Regions from separate parts of the Cysteiniphilum sp. GTC20157 genome, predicted to be linked through region 1. Evidence: riboswitches for the same ligand, from Rfam matches in the RefSeq annotation. Region 1 holds a riboswitch; the other holds the start of a gene.
The links. A riboswitch is a leader RNA that binds a small molecule or an ion and turns the genes downstream of it on or off. The one in region 1 is predicted to bind cobalamin.
Positions count from the first base shown of each region.

Region 2: another riboswitch for cobalamin. It lies ahead of ACZ5V8_RS05725 (TonB-dependent receptor); the one in region 1 lies ahead of nrdA (class 1a ribonucleoside-diphosphate reductase subunit alpha).

Region 1 covers NZ_AP044698.1:1,968,343-1,972,709, reverse strand. Annotated here, with positions in the region: gene nrdA (class 1a ribonucleoside-diphosphate reductase subunit alpha) at 1-1,356, opposite strand, end outside; cobalamin riboswitch at 1,513-1,738, opposite strand; gene ACZ5V8_RS08880 (multifunctional CCA tRNA nucleotidyl transferase/2'3'-cyclic phosphodiesterase/2'nucleotidase/phosphatase) at 1,951-3,072, opposite strand; gene msbA (lipid A export permease/ATP-binding protein MsbA) at 3,171-4,367, shown strand, end outside.
Region 2 covers NZ_AP044698.1:1,250,637-1,255,003, forward strand. Annotated here, with positions in the region: gene ACZ5V8_RS05720 (hypothetical protein) at 1-99, opposite strand, end outside; gene ACZ5V8_RS05725 (TonB-dependent receptor) at 106-2,124, opposite strand; cobalamin riboswitch at 2,153-2,349, opposite strand; gene dxs (1-deoxy-D-xylulose-5-phosphate synthase) at 2,806-4,367, shown strand, end outside.

The DNA of each region.
Region 1 (4,367 bases):
ATCAAAAATATGTGCTAAAGGCTTGGTAGGGAGAGTGATCTCCATGCATAGATTAGATTGTTTAATTGGAGCAAGCTGTGCATTAAATGCTGAATGCGTATTACAGTGATCAACGTTTTGAATATAAATACGACCCGTTTGTGCGCGCTCCTGCATAACAAGTGCGAAAAGCTCATTTGCTTTAAGTGTTTTTTTGCGGATGTTTGGCGTGTTTTCTGCAGTGATATAAAGCTTCTCAAACTGATTTTGATCAGCAAAAAAAGCATCATATAAACCCGGTACATCGCTAGGGCTAAATAGTGTTATATCTTTTTGCTCAATCAATCGTTGATACATCAAACGGTTGATCTGCACACCATAGTCTAAGTGGCGGATGCGGTTATCCTCGACACCACGGTTATTTTTAAGCACCAAGAGAGATTCAACCTCTAAATGCCACAGTGGATAAAACAAGGTAGCCGCTCCACCACGCACACCCCCTTGTGAACATGATTTCACTGCGGTTTGGAAATATTTATAAAATGGGATGCAGCCAGTGTGTAGCGCTTCGCCTTGGCGAATCTCGCTACCTAATGCACGAATTTTGCCGGCATTAATGCCAATGCCAGCGCGTTGTGAGACATATTTGACAATCGCAGATGCAGAAGCATTGATTGAATCTAAACTATCATCAGTATCAATCAACACACATGAGCTAAATTGTCGTGTTGGTGTGCGTACCCCTGCCATAATTGGGGTGGGTAAAGACAACTTAAATTGACTAATCGCATCATAAAAATCAAGTACATATTGCATGCGTGTCTGCTTGTCATGTTGTGAAAATAGACAAGCACTGACAAGCATGTAAAGCATTTGTGGCGTCTCGTAAATCTTGCCAGTGACGCGATTTTGCACCAGATACTTGCCTTGCATTTGATTCACCGCAGCATAGGTGAAGTTCATATCACGCCAATGATCGATATGTGTATTCATTTGCTCAAACTCAGCACGAGTGTAGTCATCAAGTAAATGCATGTCGTATTTATTTGCTTTAACCATTGCTTGCACATGATCATATAAATGCGGTGGTTCAAATTCGCCATAAGCTAATTTGCGTAAATGAAAGATTGCTAAGCGCGCTGCCATATACTGATAGTCTGGGGTTTCTTCAGAGATTAAATCAGCAGCGGTTTTGATGATAATCGCCTGAATATCAGCTGTTTTCATGCCTTCATACAACTGAATATGTGATTGCAACTCAACTTGGGAAACCGAGACATTTTCTAAGCCTTCAGCAGCCCATGTGATCACACGATGAATTTTATCCAGATTAACAGGTTCTAAACGTCCTGAGCGTTTGGTGACATTTACATTCATTTTTTATCCTCTATCCGCGATTAATTTGAACTGAGCAATCGGGAAGAAGGACATAAGTTAGCAAGAAATGTATTGCTATTGGTTTGTTGTTTATTAACCAATATCAAGTATCTCTACCATATGTGCGCTTTGTTCCACGAAAGCTTTTTTAACATATAAATTCATTAACCAATGGCAGATATTCGGGCTTATGGACGCATCTACACTCCTACTAGATACTGCTTCCCAATTGTTTCAATCAGTGCATTTCAATGACTCCCAGAAAGTAAGAATCAATGTGTATCGTTCGTTTCCAATTACCGCTGCGGGCCAGCTCTGGAGTTACACCAGATTCCCTCTTGCGTTGCGCAAATTCGCGCAAACCATTAGCGATGTGTATACCGCCCATAAACCATTTTACAGCATTTCTGTCGTTGAATTTCTCGCGCCTTTGAGCGATTGAATTTTGCCAATAGTCCAAGCTATTACCTACAATTCAATCGCTCAAAGGCATCAAAAACTTCTTTGACACCGAACACCGCAAAATAATTTACGCGCGGTATAAGATCGGATTCTATCGTTTTTAGTGAGGAAAAGCGAAAGTTTTATTTCTACTTAATTTGGTAAGTTACTATTGATTGTTTCTCTGATTAGCTGTAGCTGTATCTTCATCACCGTTTTAGCGATTGTTTGCTTATTGCGAATATCTTTTAGTGCTAAACCATAATCATATTCTGTTAATCTATTCTGAATTTTATCTACTAAACAGATATTAGATATCGCATGAGGGTCGTTGTGATAAAGGTGTCTTAGTGCGATCTGAAAATCGTTAAAAGCTGATTTATTGCGCAGTGCATCAATGGACTTTAAAGCTTGCAATATTTCTTTTTCGGAATGTTGTTGTAATTGACTAAAAAAACGATGATAACGATAAACCTTAAGGCAGAGTGTTTGCGTGGTTTTTGGTGGCTTAAGTTCATTTAATACATCTAAAAGTGCCTGCTCGCTTTCTAAAGGCGTCAATAATAAAGCAAATAAGATATCGTTATTTGTACATTGCAATTTGGTAGCATTCAATAATGGCTCAAGTCTACTTATAGGTAATGTTTGTAATGGTTTAAGAATGTGTTTGAAGGCACCTAGCTGTTGTAATGTTGATAAGAAAATCTCAAAGTTTGTTGTGCCTAAGGCGCGCGTAAACTCCTGTAAAATACGCTCGTGAGATAATGCTTCAAGCTCGTTATTAGCAATAATGGTTTGCATAAGTTTCAACGTTTCATCAGCAATGGTAAACCCAAGGTAATGAAGCTTGGCAGCAAAGCGGGCAACACGCAGCACACGTAAGGGGTCCTCAGAAAAAGCCTCACTAACATGGCGGAGTTTTTTGTTTTTAATATCCTCTTGACCATTAAAAGGGTCGTGTAATTGTCCATTCTCATCGATTGCCATGGCATTAATGGTCAGATCTCGTCGTTTTAAGTCTTCAATCAATGACACTTCATCAATATTGAATGTAAAGGCTTGATAGCCGCGACCTGTTTTTGTCTCAGTGCGTGCTAGTGCATATTCCTCATGTGTTTCAGGATGCAAGAACACCGGAAATTTTTTACCTACCTGAATAAATCCAAGCTTTAGCATATCTGATTGTTTGGCATCAACCACAAGCCAATCATTATCTTTGACTGGGAGCTCTAATAATTGATCGCGGACAGCGCCACCGACTAAATACGTTTTCATGTTTATGACTGCTTAAGTAAGCTTATTCTTTATGTTATCAGTAAATTTAGGTAAACTCTGTGACAATTTGGCTTCTTAAATAAAATAAAGATAAAAATATGCAAGTTTCTGAAAATGCGAATAAGAAAACCTATAGTTTGTATAAGAGATTACTATGGGAAGTCAGATCCTTATGGCCATTATTACTTATCTCAGTCATTGGCAGTATTATCTATTCGGCGTGTGATGCCTATGCGATGTATTTGATTAAACCGTTATTGAATAAAGGGTTTACGCCAACCGGGGGCGAGTTTTTGAAAGGTATTGCTTTAGTGTTTTTACTATTGTTTACTTTGCGTGGCGTTGGCTCTTTCTTATCATCTTTTTTTATGGGGAAGCTTGGCGCACAAGTCGTTTATCGCTTTCGCAAGCGCATGTTTGGTAAGTTTCTAGATTTGCCAGCACATTACTATGATAAAACCTCATCAGGGAAATTGCTCTCCAAGCTTTTGTATAACGTTGATCAGGTCACCAGTGCCACGGGTTCAGCGATTATCACTGTGGTACAAGATGGCACCTTTGTGATTGGACTAATTATTGTGATGGTGGTGACCAGTTGGCAGCTGTCGATCACTGTGATTGTTGTCGCTCCCTTTCTTGCAGTTTTTATTACGTGGATTAGTAAGAAGTTTCGCCATTATAGCCGCAATACCCAATCAGCAATGGGATCCGTGACACATTTTGCTGAAGAAGCTTTGATTAATTACAAAGAAATCCGCGTCTTTGGTGGGCAAAAATATCAACTACAAAAGTTTGATCACAACCTAAGCTACACCTATCGCCAACAAATCAAAACGTTAATGCTTGATGGCTTATCGTCACCGATTATTCAATTTATCGGTGCGATTGTTATCGCGGTGATTTTGTTTATTGTTGCAACTTATGGCTTAAAAGAAGGTGGTTGGCTTGATGCTGGTGGTTTTGTTGCTTTTTTTGCATCGATGATGGCAATTTTAAAACCAATTAAAAACTTAACTAATGTTAACTCAACCATTCAAAAGGCCATTGCAGCAACCGAGGATATTTTTGAGATCTTGGATGCCAAATCTGAAGAAGATAAGGGTACCAAGCAATTAACTGATGTCAAAGGACAAGTTGAGTTTAAAGACTTAAGCTTCGGTTATCCAGAGTCTCAGCAAATGGTATTAAAGCATATCAATTTAATCGCAAAACCTGGACAAACCATTGCCTTGGTTGGGCGATCAGGTGGTGGTAAAACCACGATGGTGAACTTGTTAGCACGCTTCTACCAACCA
Region 2 (4,367 bases), 720 kb from region 1:
TATGTTGTTAATATATTTGGCAAGCGTGCATAAAAGAGCAATGAATAAGATAACACTTATATGCAAAAACAATGAAAGCAGGGTTGCACGCTTCATCATAAGGAATTAAAACTGATATTGAATATTAAGCATTGCCACAATGCCGTCAGCCGGATAATAGCTAAGATCTTTTAAATTATAGGTTGAGACATAATTGTAATAGAACTTATTAAATAGGTTGTAAATATTAAAATTAAACTGCCAATGCGTTAATTGATATTTGGCACCAAGATTAGTAAGGAAATAACCACTTTGCTTGGCAAGGGTATTGGTGTAATCACCATAAGCATAGCTTTTACTATAATATTGTTCTTGTAGCCAAAATGAAAGCTTGTCATTGAGTTGCCAATGTGTGTGTATTTCAGCGGTAACAGGCGGCTGTCCTGGGACTTGATTGTTGCTAATATCAACGTTAATTTTATTGCTATCCTCAAAAAAACCGGATCTAAACGTATTTAAATTAAAAGCAAAACTACCGCCAAGTCTTAAGCTCGACAGCCACGCGTAATCAAGCGCGAATAAATTACCAATCGTTTGCGTGGGCGGTAGATTAATATTTGCTCCAAAAGGTGTGCTATCACTTTTGAAACTTGGATCATAATCAATCTGATTATTAATTAGTATCCAGTAACTGCTATTCTTAAGAGTCAACTTATTGTTTTTATAGGTATTATCAAGCTGATAAATCCATGCCGTTTGCGGATTTAAGCCAAAGCTTGGTGTTGCTCCTGGCGTTAGATTAGACTGATCGATAAAGGGTAGCTGGTAAGCATATGAAACTGAAGCGCGTGAATTAAAGTATTTATTCCAATTGTATTGCAGATAAATATCACCTGCGCCAATATTAATCACCTGTGAACCAGAGTTATTACTAGAGATAAAGTCACCTTTCGTATAGCTATGCTCAAAACGTCCACCGATACCGCTTTGCCAATAGCGATTGAATGTAAAGTCACTTTGATTAAAAAGTGCAATATTGGTTTGTGTCGCATTATCGATGGTAGCACTTTGTCTAAAGGTTTGATAATTAAACTCGCTACCGAATGTGTTTTTTACAAAGTCATTATCAAATATGAGACTTGGGCGTAAATAAAATAAGCTACTGCCTTGTTTAGAGGAATAGTTTGAATCAGCAAAAATAGCGTTAGCCCATTGCTGTTGATATTGCGATTTGACGCTAAACTGCCATTCTTTATCAAGTGTTTGTTCAAAATTAAGCTGTGTATTAACGGTGTGGTTAATATATTTTTCCTTGCCACCACTTGCTTGCCATGGATTATCATCACTTTGCTGTTGATTTAGTGCGCCAGGGAAATGCAAATATTGGTAACTATCACTAAAGTTCAGTGTGAATTTTTGCGTATTGGTTTGATGCATTAACGCAATATAGGCACTATTGCTGTTATTACGTGAGTAATCGCGATAACCATCAATGCTTTGACTACTGTTGCCAAGCTGCAAACTCCATGTTTTGTCATCATTCAATAGCTGATTAATAAAGACATTAATGCCAACGCCAAATGGGTAGCTACCAGATAAATCAATAGTGTATTGGTTCTGGGCGATAAATTTCTGTTCAATATCGATTGTGCCGCCTAGACCCATGCCGCCGTAGAGCACACTACTGGCCGTTGGGTTGATTTCTATGCTTTTAATGCTGTTTTGTGGAATTAACGAAATATTTTGCGCTTGTGAGTTAAATTGATTCAGAGGGATGCCATTTAATAACACACTAGCGCGTTGCCCCTTCAAATAAAAACTTGGATTTGCCGCACTATTATTATTGCTGTTAACCCAAGCGTTTTGCTCAATGGTGTGATCAATGCTTTGATTGGCATAATTTGGCATAAGAGACACGCTAATGGTTGAGCTAAGCGTATGGTTAGCCGTGTTTGGTGTTTTGCGCTGGTTACTTTTTAAGTGGTTGCTGTAGTCGATAACAATAGTTGGTAATGTATACTGAGTCACTGAACCATCATTTGCATTTTGATGATCATTTTGAGTTGTCTGATCAGCAAATATTGGTTGCCCAACGATGGCAAATAGTATGATGGCACTTAATGTGCGAAAACGGTATGGTTGCATGGAGCCCTCTTTGCTGTTTATATCCCCGTAAACGAATTATTATTAGGCAGGTTTCCGGACTTGACCTAAATGCTTCTTCCCAGTTGCCCAGTGAATGATTGCAAGCGGTATTTTGAATACTCAAAAACACCGTGGTTTACCGTTGCGGGTACAGTATTGGATTTACACCAATTTCCCTTTTAACGTGTGTTTTATAACACACGCACCTAACAGCTGGTGATATTAGAGTGCTTTAGTGCAAATGGCAAGACGGCATTTATTTTTATTTTCCCTTCGACTCAGCTCAGGGAACGATAATAATGTGATTGATTACAAACGTTGGCTGAGCGTGAGTCGAAGCCAATTTATATCTTTACTTTTTTTACATTCCCTTCGACTTCGCTCAGGGAACGGCAAGTAACTTTTTGGGGACTTAGTTGTAATAAGCTTCAATGCGCCCACGAATTTGTTACCTCGCCCCTTGTGGGATTGCTCGTGCAGCTTACGCTGCACGGGTGAGGGGTGCTGCGTTGGCTGAGCGTGAGTCGAAGCCTAAGTGATCTATCTAGGGGCTCATGAGGCACGATTGACTATGGAATTAATAACATTAAAAGCAAAGAATATTAAGGGTTTTGCTTGAGAAAGCTGCCATAGTAAAGGATACTATGCCTCAGAACTAAAATAGACACATTGCTTGTTGTTATGTCAAAAACAAATCGTGCCAATTATCCATTGTTATCCAAAATCAATTCGCCTTACGATTTGCGCAAGCTCTCGATTCATCAATTAAATAGTCTTGCTAGTGAAATACGGACGTTTCTTGTTGAGACTTTAGATGTCTCAGGTGGGCATTTCGCTAGTAGCTTGGGAGCATTAGAGCTTACTATTGCTTTGCATTATGTCTATGACACACCGATTGATCACTTAGTATGGGATGTCGGGCATCAGACCTATGTACACAAGATTATAACAGGGCGAGCGGATGAGTTGATTACGATTAAAAAGCCCGGTGGCATTTCAGGCTTTCCTAAGCGCAGCGAAAGTGTTTATGACAGCTTTGGTGTCGGGCACTCAAGTACATCCATTGGTGCGGCTTTAGGTATGGCTGAAGCGGATAAATTGAAAGGATCATCTGCTAAATCCGTTGCTATTATTGGTGATGGCGCACTAACAGCAGGTATGGCATTTGAGGCGTTAAACCATGCAGGAGGCATGCACTCGGATGTTTTGGTTGTATTAAATGACAATGAAATGTCTATTTCTGAGAATGTTGGTGCACTTACAAGTCATTTGACCAAAATTCTTTCTGGTTCAACCTATAACAATATTCGTGAAACCGGTAAAAAGTTTCTTAAAAAACTGCCTGGTGCGTTTGAGTTGGCAAAACGCTTGGAAACCCAAGCCAAGGGGATGTTTGTACCGGCTAATTTATTTGAAGCACTTAACTTTTACTATGTGGGGCCAATTGATGGACATGATATTGAGGCTTTAGTTGAAGCTTTAAAAACCATTAAACATCACGAAGGACCTAAGCTTTTGCATATATTAACCAAAAAAGGTAAAGGCTATGAAAAGGCAGAAGCAGATCCCATTAAGTTTCATCATGTCAATCCTCAGTTTAATTCAAACCATAGCAATAGCACCATAAGTTCATCTACTGCAAAGTTAAGCTATTCTAATATCTTTGGGCAATGGATCTGCGATATGGCAGCCAAAGATGACAAGCTTATGGGTATCACACCTGCAATGCGTGAAGGGTCAGATTTAATTCGTTTTTCAAAGGAATACCCTAAACGTTATTATGATGTAGCAATTGCTGAACAGCATGCAGTGACTTTTGCCGCAGGCCTTGCCTGTGAGGGTTATAAGCCCGTGGTGGCAATTTATTCAACTTTTTTACAGCGTGCTTATGATCAGGTGATTCATGATGTCAGCATACAGAATTTAGATATTCTGTATGCTGTGGATCGTGCAGGAATCGTCGGTGCGGATGGCGCAACGCATGCAGGTATTTTTGATCTAAGCTTTATGCGTTGCATTCCTAATACGGTTGTCATGACGCCAAGTGATGAAAATGAATGTTACCATATGTTAAATCTTGGCTTTAAACACCAAGGACCTGCAATGGTTCGCTACCCTCGTGGTACGGGCACAGGTGTCGAGATTACCAAAGATTTTGATTTGGAAATGGGAAAATCAAAATGCGTGCGCGAAGGTCAAAAAGTGGCAATTTTAAATTTTGGAACATTGCTCCCCATAGCGCT